2 regions of the Acetobacterium sp. K1/6 genome follow, and region 2 is predicted to be linked to the other one. Evidence: riboswitches for the same ligand, from Rfam matches in the RefSeq annotation. Region 2 holds a riboswitch; the other holds the start of a gene.

Region 1 (4,504 bases), 110 kb from region 2:
CGCGGTACTTTATGAGCGTGTTTTAAAAGCCTATTTCAATGAAAATCAGGAAGTGATAGAAAATCTGGATTTTGCCATCAAAGCTGAAAGCTTTCAGGAGGCAGCCCAGATCGTTCATAAGGTTAAAAGCAGTTCTGGAAGCATTGGTGCCAAACAACTGTTTGAAATCGCCAAAGACTTCCAGAAAGCACTTGAAAGCGGGGCAGAAAAAGAAATCATCAATTTCTATCCTCAGTTTGTTGCGGCTATGAAGCTACTGCTGGATACAATCGAGCCAGCTGAAGATAGTGGCGGTCAGGAATGAGTATTGATCGTATTTGCCATCCGAAGAATGCTTTCGGGCAACGGCTTCATCGGAGACGTGTTATCCTTTTGGCCAGACTTCTCGACCATGTTTGACACGAACTTATGAAAAAACTTCATTTTATCCGGTCTCATTTCGCCACCAAAATTATCGAGAGTAAGGGCTTTTTCGAGCAGAATGTCGGGAAAAGAGTCTTTAAAATAAGTATCAATTGTTTCAGCCGAACCACAGGAGATAAAAAAGCCCAGATTTTTGTTTTTCAGTTCATCTAAATGTGAAAGACAGTATTTTTTTATTTTCTTGTCAATCTGTCCAATGTAAATAGAACCGCCGATTAAGACTGTATCGTAGTCGTCCAGAGCGGGAATTTTATCGGAATTGATATTGACGAGTCGGGTTTCTCCGTTTAAGTTCTTTTTTAGTTCTGCGACGCAGTCCGCGGTAAAGCCATATTTACTGGCATAAAGTATCATGGTTTTCATGGGCATTTCCTTTCTTTGCATCTTATTGAGTTAAGGCATTTTCAATGGATTTGAGATAGGCTTTGCTGGTAACCGTGGCACCGCTGACTGTATCGACAGTGGTATTTTGTATTTTAATGACTTGGTTGATAATCGTACTGGTCACATCTGGAGATTCCATGGTGACGGCTTTGACCACATCAATTGATGTAATCTGATGATTGGCCACACTGACGGCAACCTCATTGGTCCAACGTCCAGATTCGTAAACACCGGCATAGGTGCCATCTTCAATTTTTTGTAGATCCACCGGATTGATTGCCAGGTTTTCCCCGGATTCCAGGCCGCTGGTGAGATAAAAAAATCCGCCGGCACCTACTAGTACCAATACGCCCAGAATACTGAGAATAATAATCATTGCTTTTTTCACGTATTTTCCTCCTGTTATCTTGATTCTTGATCCATCTTTTCCAGGTTTGTCAGTATCTTTGCAAGGGTTGACCGAGTCATGGCCAGCTCCTCTGCCGAGATGCCGTTAAATAATTTTTCAGTAAAAATCACTGCTTTCGCCTGACTTTCGTTACCGAAAGAATCGACGGCGTCGGTTAGTTTGATCCGGGTGATTCGGGCATCTTGAGGGTCTTTTTCCATAACAATGAAGCCTTTTTGTTCTAACTTCAGAGCTACCTGCTTGACGTTCTGATGAGAACTGCCCATTCCTTTGGCGACTTCTTTGATGGTGGGGTTATGATCAAAGGTATTCGCAACGACAATCGTGAGCAGCCACTGCTTGGTTGTTAGATTGTATTCTCTTAGTTCCCGCTCCAGTTGGGTGGTCATCTGGTTGGCAACGACTTGAACACTGCCAAAGATAAATTTTTGATCGGTCATTGAGTCGATATGGTCCAAAATATAACCTCCTCGCTTCTATTAAGGTAAGACCTTACCTTAATAGATAATACCTTACCTATTTTTGTCTGTCAATACTTATCAGCCGAATATATATATTTCTGAAGAAAGTTAAGACTAGCAAAATTTGAAAGGGTTTGCAAAAAATTTAACGGTAGAAATTTTTAAATTTATGTTATCATAAACAAGCGAAAAAGTTCACGATAGGGATGATGTTACTTGATTGAAATAGTGATTAACGTTTGCATTATAAATCAGTTTGACACTACATCTTGTATGTGATAAAATACAAACAACAAAATAAGGAGATAATGGTGCTGTGCCAACAGGTGCAGTTTGGGGGAAGCAGGTGTGAATCCTGCACGGTCCCGCCGCTGTAATGGTGAGATGTTAAAAGAAAATAAACAGGTTAAGCTGTTTGTTTCTGAACGTTCAAACCGGAGTCAGATTACCCGCCGTTATTAAATGCACCAGACTCTACGCGTGATAGAGGGTGTTCAATGTATCATTATGCCTCTTGACCACGCCGTTGAGGGGTTTTTGCATGCCTAAAACACCTAAAAGACTAGCAGGAAAGAAGGAAACGACCAGAATGATTACAAAAATTAGAAAAAGAGACGGACGAGAAGCCCCGTTTAACATTGAAAAAATTGCCAACGCTATTTTCAAGGCAGCCAGTGAAATCGGCGGCCAGAATTATCAGACGGCCATGGATCTGGCCGAGCGGGTTACCATTTATATTGAGCAGGAAATGAATACGAATGCGCCAACAGTGGAAGAAATTCAGGATGCGGTGGAAAAAATCCTGATTGAAACCGGACACGCCAAAACGGCCAAGGAGTATATTCTATACCGGGCTGAACGAACCCGAATTCGGGAGATGGATACCCGGCTGATGAAAATATATGAAGACCTGACCTTCAAGGACGCTAAGGATAATGATGTAAAACGAGAAAATGCCAATATTGACGGGGACACCGCTATGGGCACGATGCTGAAGTACGGGTCAGAGGGCGCCAAGCAGTTTTATGAAATGTTTGTCTTGAATCCAGAGCATTCAGCCGCTCATAAAGCCGGTGAAATCCACATTCATGATATGGACTTTCTAACCCTGACGACGACCTGCACTCAGATTGATTTGGAAAAGCTGTTTAAAAATGGCTTTTCTACTGGCCATGGACATCTGCGCGAACCCAATGATATTCAAAGCTATTCGGCTCTGGCCTGCATTGCCATCCAGTCGAACCAGAATGATCAGCATGGCGGACAGAGCATTCCCAATTTTGACTATGCCATGGTTCCGGGGGTAAAAAAAACCTTTGTCCGGCTTTATCAGGAGAACCTTGCCAAGGCCTTAACCTTATTAACGGAGACAAAGAATGCCTTAGCAAAGGTTAAAGCCATCGGCGCGGACATCGAAAAGAAACTGGGGTTAAGACCCGAATTAAATCAACCCAAAGGTTATCAAGAAGCAGAAGCCCGGAGCCTGGCCCAATGGATTGTTGACGCCAATGTCATTAACCGGGTGCAGGGCTTTGCAATGGAAAATGCCGAGCGGGAAATCGACCGTAGTGTCTATCAGTCAATGGAAGCGTTTGTCCATAACCTGAACACGATGCACAGCCGAGCCGGTGCCCAAATCCCCTTTAGTTCCATTAATTATGGTATGGATAGTTCTACCGAAGGGCGGTTGGTGGTAAAAAACCTGTTGCTGGCTACTGAGGCTGGTCTGGGCAATGGGGAGACGCCGATCTTTCCAATTCATATTTTTAAGGTCAAAGAAGGGGTGAACTATAATCCCTGGGACCCCAATTATGATTTGTTCAAATTGGCCTGCCGGGTTAGTGCCAAGCGATTGTTTCCCAATTTCTCCTTTCTGGATGCACCCTACAACCTGAAGTATTACAAAGAAGGTCAACCGGAAACAGAAATAGCCTATATGGGCTGCCGCACCCGGGTGATTGGAAATGTCCATGATACCAATCGGGAAATCACCTATGGCCGCGGGAACCTGAGCTTCACCACCATTAATCTGCCCCGTATTGCCTTAAATAGTCAAGGAGACAAAGAACTGTTTTTTATTGAGCTGGATAAAAAAATTGATTTGGTTATTGATCAATTACTGGAACGATTTGAAATTCAGGCCCATAAAAAGGTCAAAAATTTTCCCTTTTTGATGGGACAGGGGGTTTGGATTGATTCCGATGATCTTACTGAAGAGATGGAAATCCGGGAAGTGCTCAAACATGGGACCCTGAGTATGGGCTTTATTGGCCTGGCGGAATGCCTTGTCGTTTTAACCGGAAAGCACCATGGGCAAGCGCAAGAAGTCCAGGAACTGGGGCTGGCAATTGTGGGCCACATGCGAAAGCGAATGGATGAAACCAGCCAGCACTATCAGATGAACTTTACCCTGCTGGGCACGCCGGCAGAAGGTACCGCCGGACGATTTGTCAAGCTGGATAAAACTATTTTTGGCGATATCCCGGGTGTAACCGACCGGGAATACTACACCAACTCTTTCCACATCCCGGTTTACTATGGAACCAGTGCTTACGACAAAATCAGACTGGAAGCACCTTATCATGAGCTTACCAATGCTGGGCACATTACCTATGTGGAAATGGATGGCGACCCGATGGACAATCTGGAGGCCTTTGAAAAGGTGGTCCGAGCGATGAAGGAAGCCGGTATTGGCTATGGTTCCATTAACCATCCGGTGGACCGGGATCCGGTTTGCGGCTATACTGGAATTATCGGGGATGTTTGCCCGAGTTGCGGTCGGTCAGAAGGAGAGCAGAAATTTGAACGCATTCGCCGAATCACCGGT
Region 2 (4,504 bases):
GCCGGTTTTAGCAATTTTCCCCAGATCATTGCGCTCCAGATCGACAATCATTAGCAGTTCGGCTTTATCCTTTTCGCTGTTAACCAGAGTCTCCCGATTAGCGGCATCTTCCGCAGCGGTTTTGCCCCGGGGCATCGTCCCTTTAATCGGTCGGGTTTCAATGTTTCGACCCTGAACCAGAATAAAACGCTCCGGGGAACTGGAAACAATCTGTCCTTCTCCAAAATCAATGTAACTGGCAAAGGGAGCCGGGTTAATTTTTCTGAGTTCGCTGTATAATTCCAGTGGGCTAAGCTGTAAATCAGCGTTAAAGCGCTGAGTCAGATTGGTCTGGTAAATATCTCCCGCTAAAATGTATTCGTGAACTGCATCCAGTGCCTTCATATACTCCGGCTTGGTGAAATTACCCCGAAATTCAACATTCTTATTAATTTTAAAGTCTGTACGAATGGCAATTTTGGGATCGCCGACAAATTTTGCGGCTAACCGGCTGATGATATCCGCTTCATTTTCTTCGATTCCCAGGGCGGCCACATAGGTCTTACCTTCTTTATGATCAATAATCACTATCCCATCATAAAAACCCATATAACAATCGGGGATACCCACATCATCCACGGCACTGCGGGGAAATGCTTCCAGATGATGACAGAGATCATAGCCAAAATAACCCACTGCCCCACCTAAAAAAGGAAACGGGGATGGATAATCCATTTTATACTGTTTTAAAAGCTTTTGCAGTTCATCAAAAGGATCTCCCGTAAGCGTTTTCGTCGCTGTTTTGGTTTTAACGGTAATGGCGTCCGCTTTGCTTTTAAAGACCAGAAACGGGTTCCCACCGATAAATGAATAGCGTCCCAGACTGTCCGGGTCTCTGCCGCTGTCTAAAAAGAAACTATAGGGCTCATCTTTAAACAAAAGATAGCACTCAAAACTGCTTAAGTCGGTTTTTATTTCTTGTATTAACATCGCACACCATTTTCTTTTGTCGATTGATAAAAGTTATCCAATAATTCCATCCCCATTTCGGTAAGAATCGCTTCAGGATGAAACTGAACCCCTTCGATGTGGTAGTCTTTATGTCGCATACCCATGATCTCATTTTGATCAGTTCGGGCGGTGATCTCAAAAAAATCCGGTATTTCCTGATTTTCAACCACCAAAGAATGGTAGCGCGTCACCTTCAGGGGATTATTAAGACCATCAAACACGCCGGCATTGTCATGGGAGATGGCATGGACTTTGCCATGAACCGGTTCCAGAGCTTTTTTAATCTTACAGCCAAAGGCCTGACCGATGATCTGGTGGCCCAGACAAATACCCAGGATCGGAATTTCACCCTTAAAACGGTGCACCACATCCAGACAGATCCCGGATTCGTTGGGGGTGCATGGCCCCGGTGATAAGACAATCATCGACGGTGCCATCGCGGCAATCTCGTCCAGGGTAATCTTATCATTTCTCTTTACAATCACCGTTGCATTCAGTTTTTCCAGATACTGAACCAAATTATAGGTGAAAGAATCATAGTTGTCGATCATTAGAATCAATTTTTATACCTCTTAGTATTAGTCATTTTGTAAAGCATTGTACCATACTCCAAGGATTCAATACAATGAATTATAGCAGCAATATTTGGCCGCGATTTTTTTATCGCCGCTTTTTTTTCGCGGTTGATTTAAGCTAGAATTTACCCTCGACGCGATCATCTTTTAACGATTACTTTACTTTTTCTTTCCCTTAATTATTTACAATTTCAATTTGACAAATTGATCTCTGATGTGCTATTATTTGCTCAAGTAAATAAAGCTTTTTTGGTGCCTTGAAAAAGGAGAATAGGGAAACAGGTTAAAATCCTGTAGGGACCCACCACTGTAAAGTCGAGCACAAGTCATGACCACCTCACGGGAAGGGACAAACTGCGATGAAGCTGACTCAGGAGACCTGCCAGAAATGATTCCATTTGGACGACGGTAAAGTTCACATCTAAATTAGATGTGAACTTTTTTATTTAATTAAATCGACCTATCCAAATTTTCTTTTCATCGCCATAGAAATGCTTTATAATAAAATTAAGGAGTATCACATGAAAATCAACACGCGACAACTCGTTTTTATGGCGCTTTTAATTGCCCTCTCTTTTGTAGGAGCCCAGTTAAAAGTTTTTGGCACGATTGCCTTCGATTCACTGCCGGCCTTTTTGGGCACCCTGTTGATGGGACCTCTGGCTGGCGCAATTATTGCTATTATCGGTCATCTTTTAACCGCGCTTACCTCAGGATTCCCAATGACCCTACCCGTTCACCTTGCTATTGGTCTGGGGATGGGGCTGATCATGGTGGCCACCTGGTATACTTATGTTTTTGTTAAAAAGGCCGCAAATGAAATCGTCGCCCTGATCGTCAACGTTATCGTTGCCGCTATCTGCAACGGCCCGATCCTACTTTTACTCTGTTCGCCGCTTTTAATCCCCATGTTAACCTGGCCCGGAGTAATTGCAATGATGTTTCCCCTGGCTCTGGTGGGTGGAATCAATGCCCTGATTGCGGCCCTTGTCTTTAAAGCATTACCCCTATCGGTTAAAAATCAGGTATCTTCGGCAACTTCGGCTCAGGCATAAACTTAAGCTCCGCTAGAACCTGATTCTTAAATGACGAAGTAACTCACAAAATACATGGCACTTACGTTATTATAAAAACCCCCGAATGGAGGACCGTATGAAAACTTATCAATATCGTGACCTATCCGTCATTGAGCTTCCTGATTCCCTCCTGGTCACTGCCTGCGACAGTAGCGGTGGCGTCGGGGAAAAGCCCGGGGATGAACTGTGTGTTGCCACCAAGTACATTTCTGTTTTTGCTGCCCGGGTATGTCTTTTTGAACTGCTGGCCTGTGGCGCCCAGATCATCGGTCTTTCCAACACCATCGTCGGAGAAATGCACCCCACCGGCGAAGCTCTGATTAAAGGTATTCGGGAAGAATTGGAACGAGCCGGTATCGGAGATCTGCCCATTAATGGTTCGACCGAAGAAAATTTCAAAACCAGCATGACCGGTTTTGGCATTTTTGTACTCGGAATGGCCAATCGGTTGCGAATCACTCCCTCAGTATCTGCAGATGTGGTGATCTGCATCGGTAAACCCAAATATGTCAGTGCCCTTATTCTCGATGGCGATCCGGAAATCGCCAATTATCAGGATCTCAAGACCTTAGTTAAGAACCCTGCCGTAAATGAGATCGTTCCCTGCGGTTCCAAAGGGATTTTATACGAAGCCAACACGCTTGCCAATATTTACCAGCTCCAATTTGAACAATTACCTAATGATCTGAATGTAGTGGATTCTTCCGGCCCGGCAACCACCGTAATTGCCAGCATCAAGCCCTCAGCCCTATCCGGACTGGCTGCCATCTTTAAGGATAAGCTGACCATTATTGGTTATTTCAGATAACAAAATATTTGCAAATATCGAGTAGCTAGAAATCCGGATAATTAGTCCGGATTTCTTTGCTCTCACAGAACCGTGCTTACGTTTGCCGTACACGGCTCCTGAAATCTCTCATCGAATTAATAATAATTCGACAGTAATCCAACTTTATATTGACCTAAATCGATGAGTCCCAAGTCTTCAAAGTACTGATTCGGGAGTAGCATGTGGATGATATGGACATTTGAATTCTTCCATTTCGTCACCGCCATCTTTTCACCACTACCTTTGATCCCCTGTTTTCTCATTTCCTTATGCATGGCTTTATATGTTTTCCATTGCTTCATCTTTATCATTCGCAACCTGCGCCGAATCCATGACATCATCTCTGTAATCAATGATTTTATGTTGGCGATCCGATAATAATTCAACCATCCCCGGAGCACTGGATTAAGCTCTTTAATCACTTTTTCAAGTGGCCTTCCGGCATTTCTTCTGGTTATGTTTCTGATTTTGCCCTTAAAACGTTTGATCCGTTTGGGATTGATCACCAGATATTTCGCATAAATCACGAACCCCAGGAATGTCACGCCTTCTCTCACACTGGTCAGCCTGGTTTTCGTCTCATTTACCTTCAGTTTCAATTCTTCTTCCAGAACTTTAGTTGCGTAGGCTTTGTAATTGCCGGCTGTCTGTTTGTCTTTTGCAAAGATGAGGATATCATCTGCGTATCGAACGATCCGCAGGCCTTTGCCCTTCATTTTCTGGTCAAACTGATTGAGGTAGATGTTGCTGAGCAACGGTGAAATGACGCCTCCCTGGCAACTGCCGATTTCTGTTTCGATGAATCGGTCGCTCTGCATCACCCCGGATTTCAGAAACTTCCTGAGCAACCCTAAAACTTTTCCGTCACTGATGCGTTCGGCCACCGCCCGCATTAAAATCTCATGATCAAGGGTGTCAAAGCATTTGCTCAGATCCATATCCACAACTTCTGTCAGTTCGTACCGATTCATAAAGCGTTCGGCCTTGGCAACAGCTTGCTGTGGGGAATGGTTGGGGCGGTATCCATAACTGGA

What was found. Region 2 has a riboswitch for cobalamin ahead of U2P91_RS04100 (ECF transporter S component). Riboswitches for the same ligand answer to the same signal wherever they lie in the genome.
Region 1: it holds a riboswitch for cobalamin, as region 2 does, so the genes downstream of both, U2P91_RS03575 (anaerobic ribonucleoside triphosphate reductase) here and U2P91_RS04100 (ECF transporter S component) in region 2, are expected to answer to the same signal.

Annotation. Positions count from the first base shown of each region.
Region 1 is NZ_JAXQGA010000003.1:107,040-111,543, forward strand. Features, by position in the region: gene U2P91_RS03555 (response regulator) at 1-304, shown strand, start outside; gene U2P91_RS03560 (flavodoxin domain-containing protein) at 295-786, opposite strand; gene U2P91_RS03565 (FMN-binding protein) at 809-1,195, opposite strand; gene U2P91_RS03570 (MarR family winged helix-turn-helix transcriptional regulator) at 1,210-1,674, opposite strand; cobalamin riboswitch at 1,970-2,149, shown strand; gene U2P91_RS03575 (anaerobic ribonucleoside triphosphate reductase) at 2,267-4,504, shown strand, end outside.
Region 2 is NZ_JAXQGA010000003.1:220,513-225,016, reverse strand. Features, by position in the region: gene pabB (aminodeoxychorismate synthase component I) at 1-969, opposite strand, end outside; gene U2P91_RS04105 (anthranilate synthase component II) at 963-1,550, opposite strand; cobalamin riboswitch at 1,799-1,967, shown strand; gene U2P91_RS04100 (ECF transporter S component) at 2,087-2,620, shown strand; gene U2P91_RS04095 (alpha-ribazole-5-phosphate synthase) at 2,718-3,449, shown strand; gene ltrA (group II intron reverse transcriptase/maturase) at 3,566-4,504, opposite strand, start outside.